3 regions of the Kribbella sp. NBC_01510 genome follow, and region 1 is predicted to be linked to each of the others. Evidence: riboswitches for the same ligand, from Rfam matches in the RefSeq annotation. Region 1 holds a riboswitch; each other region holds the start of a gene.
What was found. A riboswitch is a leader RNA that binds a small molecule or an ion and turns the genes downstream of it on or off. The one in region 1 is predicted to bind thiamine pyrophosphate.
Positions count from the first base shown of each region.

Region 1 (3,271 bases):
CGTGTTCTTTGGCGTACGCGCGGATGTCGGCGGTGATCCGCATCGAGCAGAACTTCGGGCCGCACATCGAGCAGAAGTGGGCGGTCTTGGCCGGCTCGGCGGGCAGGGTCTCGTCATGGAACGAGCGGGCCGCGTCGGGATCGAGCGAGAGGTTGAACTGGTCCTCCCAGCGGAACTCGAACCTTGCCTTGGACAACGTGTCGTCCCAGGCCTGCGCGCCCGGATGCCCCTTGGCCAGATCGGCCGCATGGGCGGCGATCTTGTAGGTGATCACGGCGGTCTTGACGTCGTCGCGATCCGGCAGCCCGAGGTGTTCCTTCGGCGTGACGTAGCAGAGCATCGCCGTACCCAGCCAGCCGATCTGAGCCGCACCGATCGCCGACGTGATGTGGTCGTAGGCCGGCGCCACATCAGTTGCCAACGGCCCCAATGTGTAGAACGGCGCCTCGCCGCAGAGCTCCTCCTCGAGCCGCACGTTCTCCGCGATCTTGTGCATCGGCACGTGGCCCGGTCCCTCGATCATCACCTGGACGTCGCGCTCCCAGGCGATCCGGGTCAACTCTCCCAGCGTCCGCAGCTCGGCGAACTGCGCCGCGTCGTTGGCGTCCGCGATACACCCCGGCCGCAACCCGTCGCCCAGTGAGAACGTCACGTCATAGGTGCGCAGGATCTCGCACAGCTCCGCGAAATGCGTGTACAGGAAGGACTCCTGATGATGCGCCAGGCACCACGCGGACATGATCGAGCCACCCCGGGACACGATGCCCGTGATCCGTCCAGCGGTCAGCGGCACGTACCGCAGCAGTACGCCGGCATGCACCGTCATGTAGTCGACACCCTGCTCGCACTGCTCGATCACCGTGTCGCGGTACACCTCCCACGACAGCCCGGCCGGATCGCCCTTCACCTTCTCGAGCGCCTGATAGACCGGGACCGTCCCGATCGGCACGGGTGAGTTCCGCAGGATCCACTCCCGCGTCTCGTGGATGTTCTTGCCGGTGGACAGGTCCATCACCGTGTCCGCGCCCCACCGGGTCGCCCAGACGAGCTTCTCGACCTCTTCCTCGACCGAGCTGCTGACGGCCGAGTTGCCGATGTTCGCGTTCACTTTCACCAGGAACTTCTTCCCGATGATCATCGGCTCGCTCTCCGGGTGCCGCCGGTTCGCCGGATCACGGCCCGGCCCCGGGCCACCTCGGACCGGACGAACTCCGGATCGAGGCCCTCCCGGACGGCGACGTACCTCATCTCCTCGGTGATCGTCCCGGCCCGCGCGTGCCCGAGCTGGGTCAGCGGTGCGCGCCCGGCGATCCAGTCCCGCCGGAGTGCGGGCAGTCCGGCCTGTACGTCGATCCGCGCCGACGCGTCGGTGTACGGACCCGACGTGTCGTACAGGTCGAAGTGCTCGCCGTTCGTGAGGTGGACGCGGCGGGCCGGGACGCCCAGCTCACCGCGGTAGATCTTCTCCGACCCCGAGATCGGGCCGGTGGTGACAGTCGGTCGAATCGTGCTGACGTTCACCTTGCTGCTCCCTACGCCGGAATTACCCGGACAGGTTCGGCGGTCGGCGGCGCCGGTCACCCAGCCGCCCTCTCAGCCCACTACGGTGCGAGCTCCCGCGATCTCCAATTGTCACCGTCACCTTAACCCGCCGTCTTGACCGAGCGGGTAGCGTCGGGGGATGCGTGACCTCGTGTACCCACCGGTGATCGGCTTCGCGAAGACGGCGTTCAAGGTGCTGGACCTGAAGTTCCAGCTGAGCGGGACGGAGAACGTGCCGCGGACCGGTGGCGCGGTGATCGCGCTCAACCACATCAGCTACGTCGACTTCGTGCTCGGCGGCTTCGGCGCTGTGCCAAGCAAGCGGCTGGTGCGGTTCATGGCCAAGGAGGTCCTGTTCCGCAACCGGTACTCCGGGCCGCTGATGCGCGGGATGCACCACATCCCGGTGGATCGCGCGGCCGGGATGGCGTCGTACCGCGAAGCGCTCCGGTACCTCGGCCAGGGCGAGGTCGTCGGCGTGTTCCCGGAGGCGACGATCAGCCGGTCGTTCGAGCTCAAGGAGTTCAAAACCGGCACGGTCCGGATGGCCGCCGCGGCCGGCGTACCGATCATTCCGATGATCCTGTGGGGCACGCAGCGGATGCTGACCAAGGACCATCCGCGCGACTTCTCCCGGCACCGCACGATCGCGATCACCGTCGGCGCACCGATCACCGTCACCCGAGGCGACGATGCGGCCGACGCGACCGCGCGCCTGCACTCGACCATGGCCGGGATGCTCGATCAGACCATCCGCGCCTACCCCGAGCAACCGGCCGGTGCCTGGTGGCTGCCGGCGTCGTACGGCGGCGCCGCGCCGACTCCGGCCGAGGCCGAGCGGCTGGATCAGGAGGAGCTCGCCCGCCGGGCCGAGCGGCGGACCAAGGAGGACCGGTAACGCGGACAAGACCTTGACCCTCGGGCGGGAACGAGGGTACGAAGACTTGTCGTTGTTGACAGAACAGGAACCTGGGGGGTCCCTGTGCGGCGGGCCGGGTAGTCGTACGCGCGGCCGCGGTACTCAGGCGGGCGGGGAAGGTTGTGTTCGAATCACCGGAAGAGCTTCATCTGTTCGAACCGGGGCAGATGACTCCAGCGCCGCACGTGGCGGAGCACATCCCGGACGCGGGGACGTTCTTCGTCGACTGGGCGACCCGGGGCCTGTCCGCGGACCGCGCCCGGGAGATCGAATCCGCGGTGAACGGACGACGCTGCCAGAACGGCTGGTTCCCGCTGGAGAGCCTGGACAGCATCGGCAGCCGGGGCTTCTGGCGCGGTCCGCTGACCTATCTGGCCCGGATGACGTCCGACGACGCGGCGATCATGCAACGCTGGGCCACTGAAGGCCTCAGAGGCGAGAACAAGAGCCGGATCGAGGCGACCGTGGACCACCTACTCCACCAGCAGGGCCACGCGGCCGCCGCCACCTGGGCCGTGGCGGTGCGCCCGAGGATCTATCTGGACGCGAGCATCCTCGGCGGCAAGCTGGCCGCCGCGTGGGAGTACAACCTCGGCTCCATCCGCTCCAAGGACGTGGCCAAGTCGGTACGGCGCTGGAACCGCTGACGACCCGTACGACGGACAGCCCTCGAGCGGACCGTCCGTCGTACCCGCGTCAGTGGAACTGCGGAATGATCAGATACAGCCCGTAGAACACCGCTGCCAGGCAGGCCGCGAAGCAGAGCGCGGCCAGGGAGGTGTCCACGATCGACGGCGGCTTCTTCTCCTC
Region 1 is NZ_CP109418.1:3,265,466-3,268,736, reverse strand. It holds partial or broken gene thiC (phosphomethylpyrimidine synthase ThiC) at 1-1,521, opposite strand, end outside; TPP riboswitch at 1,512-1,630, opposite strand; gene OG558_RS16220 (lysophospholipid acyltransferase family protein) at 1,682-2,440, shown strand; gene OG558_RS16215 (hypothetical protein) at 2,629-3,108, shown strand; gene OG558_RS16210 (hypothetical protein) at 3,158-3,271, opposite strand, start outside.

Region 2 (3,271 bases), 810 kb from region 1:
CGGGATGAGCCGGTCGCGCCCCGTGACCCGCGTGCCGCCCGGGTGGTCGGACTGGCCGCACTGATCGCGGCCGTCTACGGACTGCTCGTCGTGTCCGTCCAGCGGGTCGCCCTGCGCGAGATCTCCCAGGCCCCCGGCTCACCGCTGAACCACCCGCTCCGCACCGACGTGATCGACACCATCGGCCAACTGCTGCTGATCGTGGTCGGCGCGGTCGCGATCGGGATGTGGATCCGGGACGTGCTCGCCCGCCGCAAGGCAGGGCGCCAGCCCGACCCGGTCGAGCTCGGTGGCCTCCTGCTGGTCGCGGTGTCCGCGATCCCGATCCTGATCTGGCTGAGCATCGTCCTGTCCACCGGCCTGGGCGCCATCAACGAGACGATCGACCGGCTGCCCAAGGCGTACGGCTGGGGCGGCACCGGCCTACTGATCCTCGCGGCGGGTCTGGCGATCGGGTACCGCGAGCTGAAGCCCGACGTCAGCAACCCGGTCGTCCAGGGCCCGCCGGTCAAAGCGCCCTGGGAGTGAGCGCACCCGTTGTCCTGGTCCCGGGCCTCGGTCTCGGGCCGGAGTCGTACGCCAAAACGGTCGAGCACCTGACCACGCCGTACGTCGTCGTCACTCTTCCCGGGTACGGCGAACCGGCCGGGGCCCGCGAAGATCTGCATCCGCGCGCGCTGGGCGTGGCACTCGCCGACAAGATCCGCGAGCGGTCGGTCCTGGTCGGACACTCCGCCAGCTGCCAGATCGTGGTCGAGACCGCGATCATCGACCCCGAGCTCGTCCATGCGCTGGTGCTGGTGGCGCCGACCGGCGACATCCGGATGTCGGGCTGGGTGGACCGGACGGTCCGATGGCTGGGGTCGGCCGTACCGGAAGCACCCCGCCTGATTCGGGTTGTCACCCCGCAGTACGCCCGTACGACGCTTTCCTCGATCGCCCGAGCCGCGGAAGCCGCCCGGCACCACGACCTGGCCGCGATCATCACCCAGGTGCGCGTGCCGGTGGTCATCGTGCGCGGCAAGCACGATCTGATCTCGCCGGCCGAGTGGGTACAGCGGTTGGCGGAGCTCAGCCACGGTGAGGCCAGGACGCTGGATTCGGGCGCGCACATACCAGTGCTGACCAACGGTCCCGAGGTGGCCGCTCTCATCCAGCGAGCCGCCACCCTTCCCGAAAGCGAGTGAAGCGCTATCGTTGACGCGCTAACAACCTTTGCGGGAGCTCGCACCGTACGCGCGGGCTGAGAGGGCGACAGCTGGGTCGCCGACCGCCTGAACCTGACCGGGTAATGCCGGCGTAGGGAGCAGGTCATCATGACCAATACTGCTGTTCGTCCTGCTAGCGACATCGAGGCGCCGCTTGTCCTGACCACGGACGCCCCGCGGACGCTCGGATTCCTCGACCAGTTCGCCCTCTGGGGGAACTTCGGCATCTCCTTGTTCGGGCCGGTCACCGGTGCGCTGGTGGCGGCGACCACGGGCTCGCTGTGGAAGGGCCTGCTCGCGGTCGTCGTCGGCTGTGGGATCGGCGCGTTGGTGCTCGGTGGGGCGGCGGTGTTCGGATCGCAGACCGGTGCGCCGGCGATGACGTGCCTGCGCGGCTTGTTCGGCCGACGCGGTTCGATGGCGCCGACCGTGCTGAACATCGCGCAGAACGTCGGCTGGGCCACGATGGAGATCATCATCATCTCGCAGGCCGCGGTCGCGGTGACGAGTGAGCGCTGGCGCTGGGTGTTCGTCCTGCTGGCCGGGGTGATCGCGACGACGATGGCGGTCCGGCCGCTCGGCAGTGTGAAGCTGCTGCGGAAGTTCATGGTCTGGCTGGTGCTGATCGCGTCGGTGTACCTGTTCGTGCAGGTGCTCAGCAAGCCCATGCACGACCTGCCGCAGGACAACGTGTTGGGCTTCTGGCCGGCCGTCGACCTGGCCGCCGCGGGCGTGGTCTCGTTCGCGCCGCTGGCCGCCGACTACACCCGGCACTCGCGCACCAACAAGGCGGCGTTCGCCGGCTCCTCGCTCGGCTACGGCCTGGCGGCGATCGCGTACTACGCACTCGGTGTGTTCGCGGTCGCGACTTTGCAGACCAACAGCGAGGACGTGATCACCGCGCTCGTCGTCCTGCCGGCCGGCGCGATCGCACTGTTGGTCCTGCTGGTGGACGAGGTCGACGAGGCGTACGCGAATGTCTACTCGACCACGATGGCCGCCCACAACCTGATCGGCAAGGTCGACCGGCGCTGGATCTCGGTCGCGATCGGCGTACTCGCCACCGGCCTCGCCCTGATGGTTGACCTAGGCAACTACACGCAGTTCCTCTTCCTGATCGGCTCGGTCTTCGTCCCGCTGTTCGCGGCCGCGATCGCGGACTTCTTCCTGGTCAGCAAGATGAACTGGGACGTCTCGGGTACGGCGCGCTTCCGGTGGCAGCCGGCCGTGGCGTGGCTGATCGGATTCGTCGCCTACCAGGTGGTCAACCCCGGCACAGTGAGCCGTTGGTCGCCGTTCTGGACCGACGTCCAGCAGCGGGTGTTCAACCACCAGCCGGTGCCGACCTGGCTGGGTGCGACGGTCACCTCGATCGTCGTCTCGATGCTGGCCGCGGTCGTGCTCGGTCGTGTAGGGCGCCGACCGCTGGACAACTGACCCGGAGTAACCGGGATACTTGCGCCCATGCTGAACTCCGCACTGCGCAGCCGGGCCGAGTATGCCGAACTCGGGGCCGACGGCCTGGCCGCGCGGACCACGCCCGAGCGGGACGCGGCGACCGTCAAGGCCGTCGAGGAACTGCTGGACGGGCGTGAGTCGGTGCTCGACCTGTGCTGTGGCTACGGCCGGATCGCGTTGCCGCTGGCCAAGGCCGGCAAGGCCGTCTGCGCGCTGGACATCTCGCCGAACCTGATCGAGGCCGGCCGGGCGAAGGCGGCCGAGGAGGAACTGTCGATCGACTGGGCGGTCGGGTCGATGACGGACCTGCCGTACAAGTGGGACGCGTTCGACGCGGTGATCTGCCTGTGGACCGCGTTCCACGAGCTGTTCGCCGAGGACGAGCAGGTGTCGACCATCTGCGAGATCTCCCGGGTGCTGAAGCCGGGCGGCATCGCGATCATCGAGGGCCCGGCCTGGGGACCGGCAACGGCGGCGGAGATCGCGAACGGGATGCGTCAGGGCCCGGAGCACCGGATCGTCACGACCGAGCACTTCGGCACCAGCAGCGTGCACTTCATCCACGACGAGATCAGTTACGGCCGGCTCTGCGCGAAGGCCGGAAT
Region 2 is NZ_CP109418.1:2,451,211-2,454,481, forward strand. It holds gene OG558_RS12160 (hypothetical protein) at 1-528, shown strand, start outside; gene OG558_RS12165 (alpha/beta hydrolase) at 525-1,187, shown strand; TPP riboswitch at 1,208-1,323, shown strand; gene OG558_RS12170 (purine-cytosine permease family protein) at 1,317-2,645, shown strand; gene OG558_RS12175 (class I SAM-dependent methyltransferase) at 2,673-3,271, shown strand, end outside.
Region 2: another riboswitch for thiamine pyrophosphate. It lies ahead of OG558_RS12170 (purine-cytosine permease family protein); the one in region 1 lies ahead of thiC (phosphomethylpyrimidine synthase ThiC).

Region 3 (3,271 bases), 170 kb from region 1:
GCTGCGCGACGAACTCACCTGGTACGACGAACAAGGCCGGCCGCAACTGGTCGAACGCCGACGACTGACGGGCTCGCTGGCCGACGGCGGCTGGCGGCTGGACTGGCAGAGCGTTCTCACTGCTCGCTACGGATCGATCCGCATCGACAGCCCCGCCACCACGGGCCGTCCGGACGCCGGGTACGGCGGCATCTTCTGGCGACTGCCGTCCGCCGAGACCACGACTGTCCTCAGCTCAGCCGGCGAAGGGACCGATGCTGTCTTCGGCTCGCTGAGTCCGTGGCTCGCCTTCGTCCAGCATCGCGCCGACATCATCACCACGTTGCTCCTGGTCCAGCCCAGCGACGTACGCCCGTGGTTCCTTCGCTCCACGGGGTACGTCGGTGCCGGTCCAGCACTGGCGTGGGACAGCCCACTGACCCTCCAGCCCAACCAAGACCTCGACCTGTCCCTCACCGCATTGCTGCTGGACCGCCCGATCGACCTCGCCGAAGCTGCCGAACTGGCGGCTAGAACGTAGGCAGACCGGTCGTCGGCGAGGAGGCCAGGGCCGACTGCCAGCGGCGGGGGACGCGGCCGGCCAGGCGGGCAGCTCGGCCGGCGGAGACGGCGTCGCGCATGGCCGCGGCCATCAGGGCAGGCTTCTCGGCGCGGGTGACCGGGGTGGCGAGCATGACGGCGGCACAGCCGAGCTCCATCGCCAGCGCGGCGTCGCTCGCCGTACCGATGCCCGCGTCGACGATCACCGGAACGTTCGCGGCCTCGGCGATGAGGGCGATGTTGTGCGGATTGCGGATGCCGAGCGCGGACCCGATCGGCGCCGCCAACGGCATCACTGCGGCACAGCCGGCCTGCTCGAGCCGGCGCGCGAGAATCGGGTCGTCGTTGGTGTAGGGCAGCACCGTGAACCCGTCGGCCACCAGGGCGTCCACGGCGTCGAGCAACTCGATCGGATCGGGCAGCAGCAGGTGGTCATCGGCGACGACCTCGACCTTGATCAGGTCGGTCTGCAACGCCTCCCGCGCGAGCTTCGCGGTCAGCACCGCCTCGGCGGCGGTGTGGCAACCGGCCGTGTTCGGCAGGACGTCGATGCCGTGCTTCTTGAGTACGTCGAGCACCGAGCCCTCGTGGCCGGTGCCGAGCCGGCGCATCGCGACCGTGGTCAGTTGGGTGCCGGAGGCAATCAATGCCTCCTCCATCACTTCCAGGTTGGCCGCACCGCCCGTGCCCATGATCAGGCGCGAGGTGTACGTCCGCCCGCCGAGCTCCAGTGGATCGTCCATGTCAGCCTCCTTGCACCGCGCTGACGATCTCGACCCGATCGCCGGCTCGCAGGGCGGTGGACGCCCATTCGGCCCTGGTGAGCACGTTCTGATTGATCGCGACCGCGATCCCGGTGGTCCGGTCGGAGTACTCGCCGATCAGCTCGGCCACGGACTTCCCCGGGGCGACGTCGGTCGCCGCACCGTTGACCCAGACAGCTTCCTGCATCGCTTCCTCCCTACGCCGGAATTACCCGATTCAGGTTCAGCGGTCGGCGACGGCCCAGTCACCCTCTCAGCCCACTCCTGCAAGCTCCCGCGGCGCTTTCGACTCTAGCTCACGTCTTCCCATGACCGCCAACGCGTCTCGAAGGCAGTACGCCATGGCCGGAAACCGCTACCGTGTGTATTGGGGGAAGGTGAGCAGAGATGGGGACGATCGATCGGGCTCACGGGGGAACAAAACTTGGCCTGCTGATAGCCGCGGCTGTGGTGCTGGCAGCAGTTGTCGTGGCGCTGAGGATCGGATTCGGCGGGGCCGATCCGCCGGGTGCCGTCCCGTGACGTCCGAGCCGAGCTCCGGGGTTCGGGGGCTCGACGTACAGCCGCTCAGCGACAAGTTCCAGCTCATCGACGGGGTGACCGGGTGGGCCTGGCGCGTGACACCGCAGACCGATGGTGTGCGGACGCTCCGTCTCACCCTGGTTGTGGAGCTGAACGACCTGCCCCTCAGCAGCCGTACCTTCGAGCAGGCGATCGCGGTCGCCGTCGAGCAGCAGCCGCCGTGGTACGAGCGGGCGTGGGGGTTGCTCGATGTCGCCGGCGTGGTGACCGCGATCGTCATCGCCGCGATCCTGGGATCCGCCAAGCTGGCACGCGTGTGGTGGGTACGCCGGAAGGCGGAAGAGGAGGCGGGAGGCGAGGACAGCGGTACGGCGGCCGACGCTCCGGAGGTCTCCGCGCCGACGGCCGCCGCCGACGGAAAGTCCACCGCCAACGGGAAGCCGACGGCCGCCGCCAACGGGAACAAGCCGAATCCGTGAGTACTGCTCTTCCCCGGTCAGTCGAGGTCCGATCCGGTGAGCAGGGCGGCGAGTTCGGTCGGTCGGTAGAGCACCTGCTTGCCGGTTCGTTGCGCTTCGACCAGCCCCGTACGACGCAGCAGTTGCAGGTGCTGGCTCACGGCCGAGGGCGTCACCTTCAGCTCGCCGGCCAGGTCGGTCGTTGTCCGGGGATGCGTGAGCAACGCGAGGATGTGGGCTCGCGGCGTACCGATCAACTGTGCAAGGTCTTGCCGTGACGGCGGTTCGACGACGGACCACAGATTGGCCTGCCCCCGCGGCGGATACCCCAGCAGCGGCTCGGCCCCGACGTCGAACGGAATCACCGCATGCGGCCCGAACAACGTCGGCTGTAACACCAGCCCCCGCCCGTCCACCCGCTCGGTCCGACTCGGATCGCTGACCCGATCGACTTTCAGTTGTCCGTTCTGATAACTGATGGCCGGCCCGAGTCCGTTCAGCATCGCCCCGGTCCCGTGCTGCGTGAGCACATGGCCGCGGTAGCTGATGTCGGCCGACAGAATCGTCCGCATCCGATCCCAGTACGGCGCCATCGCCAACTGCCAGTACGCACGCAGCGCGTCGACAACCCTGGCGGGACCATCAGCACCGGCAAGCTCGTCGGGTACCTCCTTGTTGACCGCGACGAACTGCCGCTCGAACGTCCGCCGATCCACCGCCCCGATGATCTCGAGCTCATCCTGGATTTGCGTCAACGGCGAGGTAGGCCGCGGCGTCAGGAAATCCGGACTCCCCATCGTGTCATTGACCAGCCACCGCAACACCGACCAATCCACCTGCTCGACCACCGGCTGCACACCCCGAACCCACCCCAGCTGCAACGGAAACCGCCCCGGATCCCGCAACGCCCGCAACGACAAAACCATCTCCGCTGCGGGCGAGATCGCGAATCGCACCTCCTCCAGGTCTCGCGAGCTCAGCTGATAG
Region 3 is NZ_CP109418.1:3,099,886-3,103,156, forward strand. It holds gene OG558_RS15365 (DUF6807 family protein) at 1-520, shown strand, start outside; gene OG558_RS15370 (thiazole synthase) at 510-1,283, opposite strand; gene thiS (sulfur carrier protein ThiS) at 1,285-1,491, opposite strand; TPP riboswitch at 1,482-1,592, opposite strand; gene OG558_RS15380 (hypothetical protein) at 1,823-2,305, shown strand; gene OG558_RS15385 (DUF5937 family protein) at 2,323-3,271, opposite strand, start outside.
Region 3: another riboswitch for thiamine pyrophosphate. It lies ahead of thiS (sulfur carrier protein ThiS); the one in region 1 lies ahead of thiC (phosphomethylpyrimidine synthase ThiC).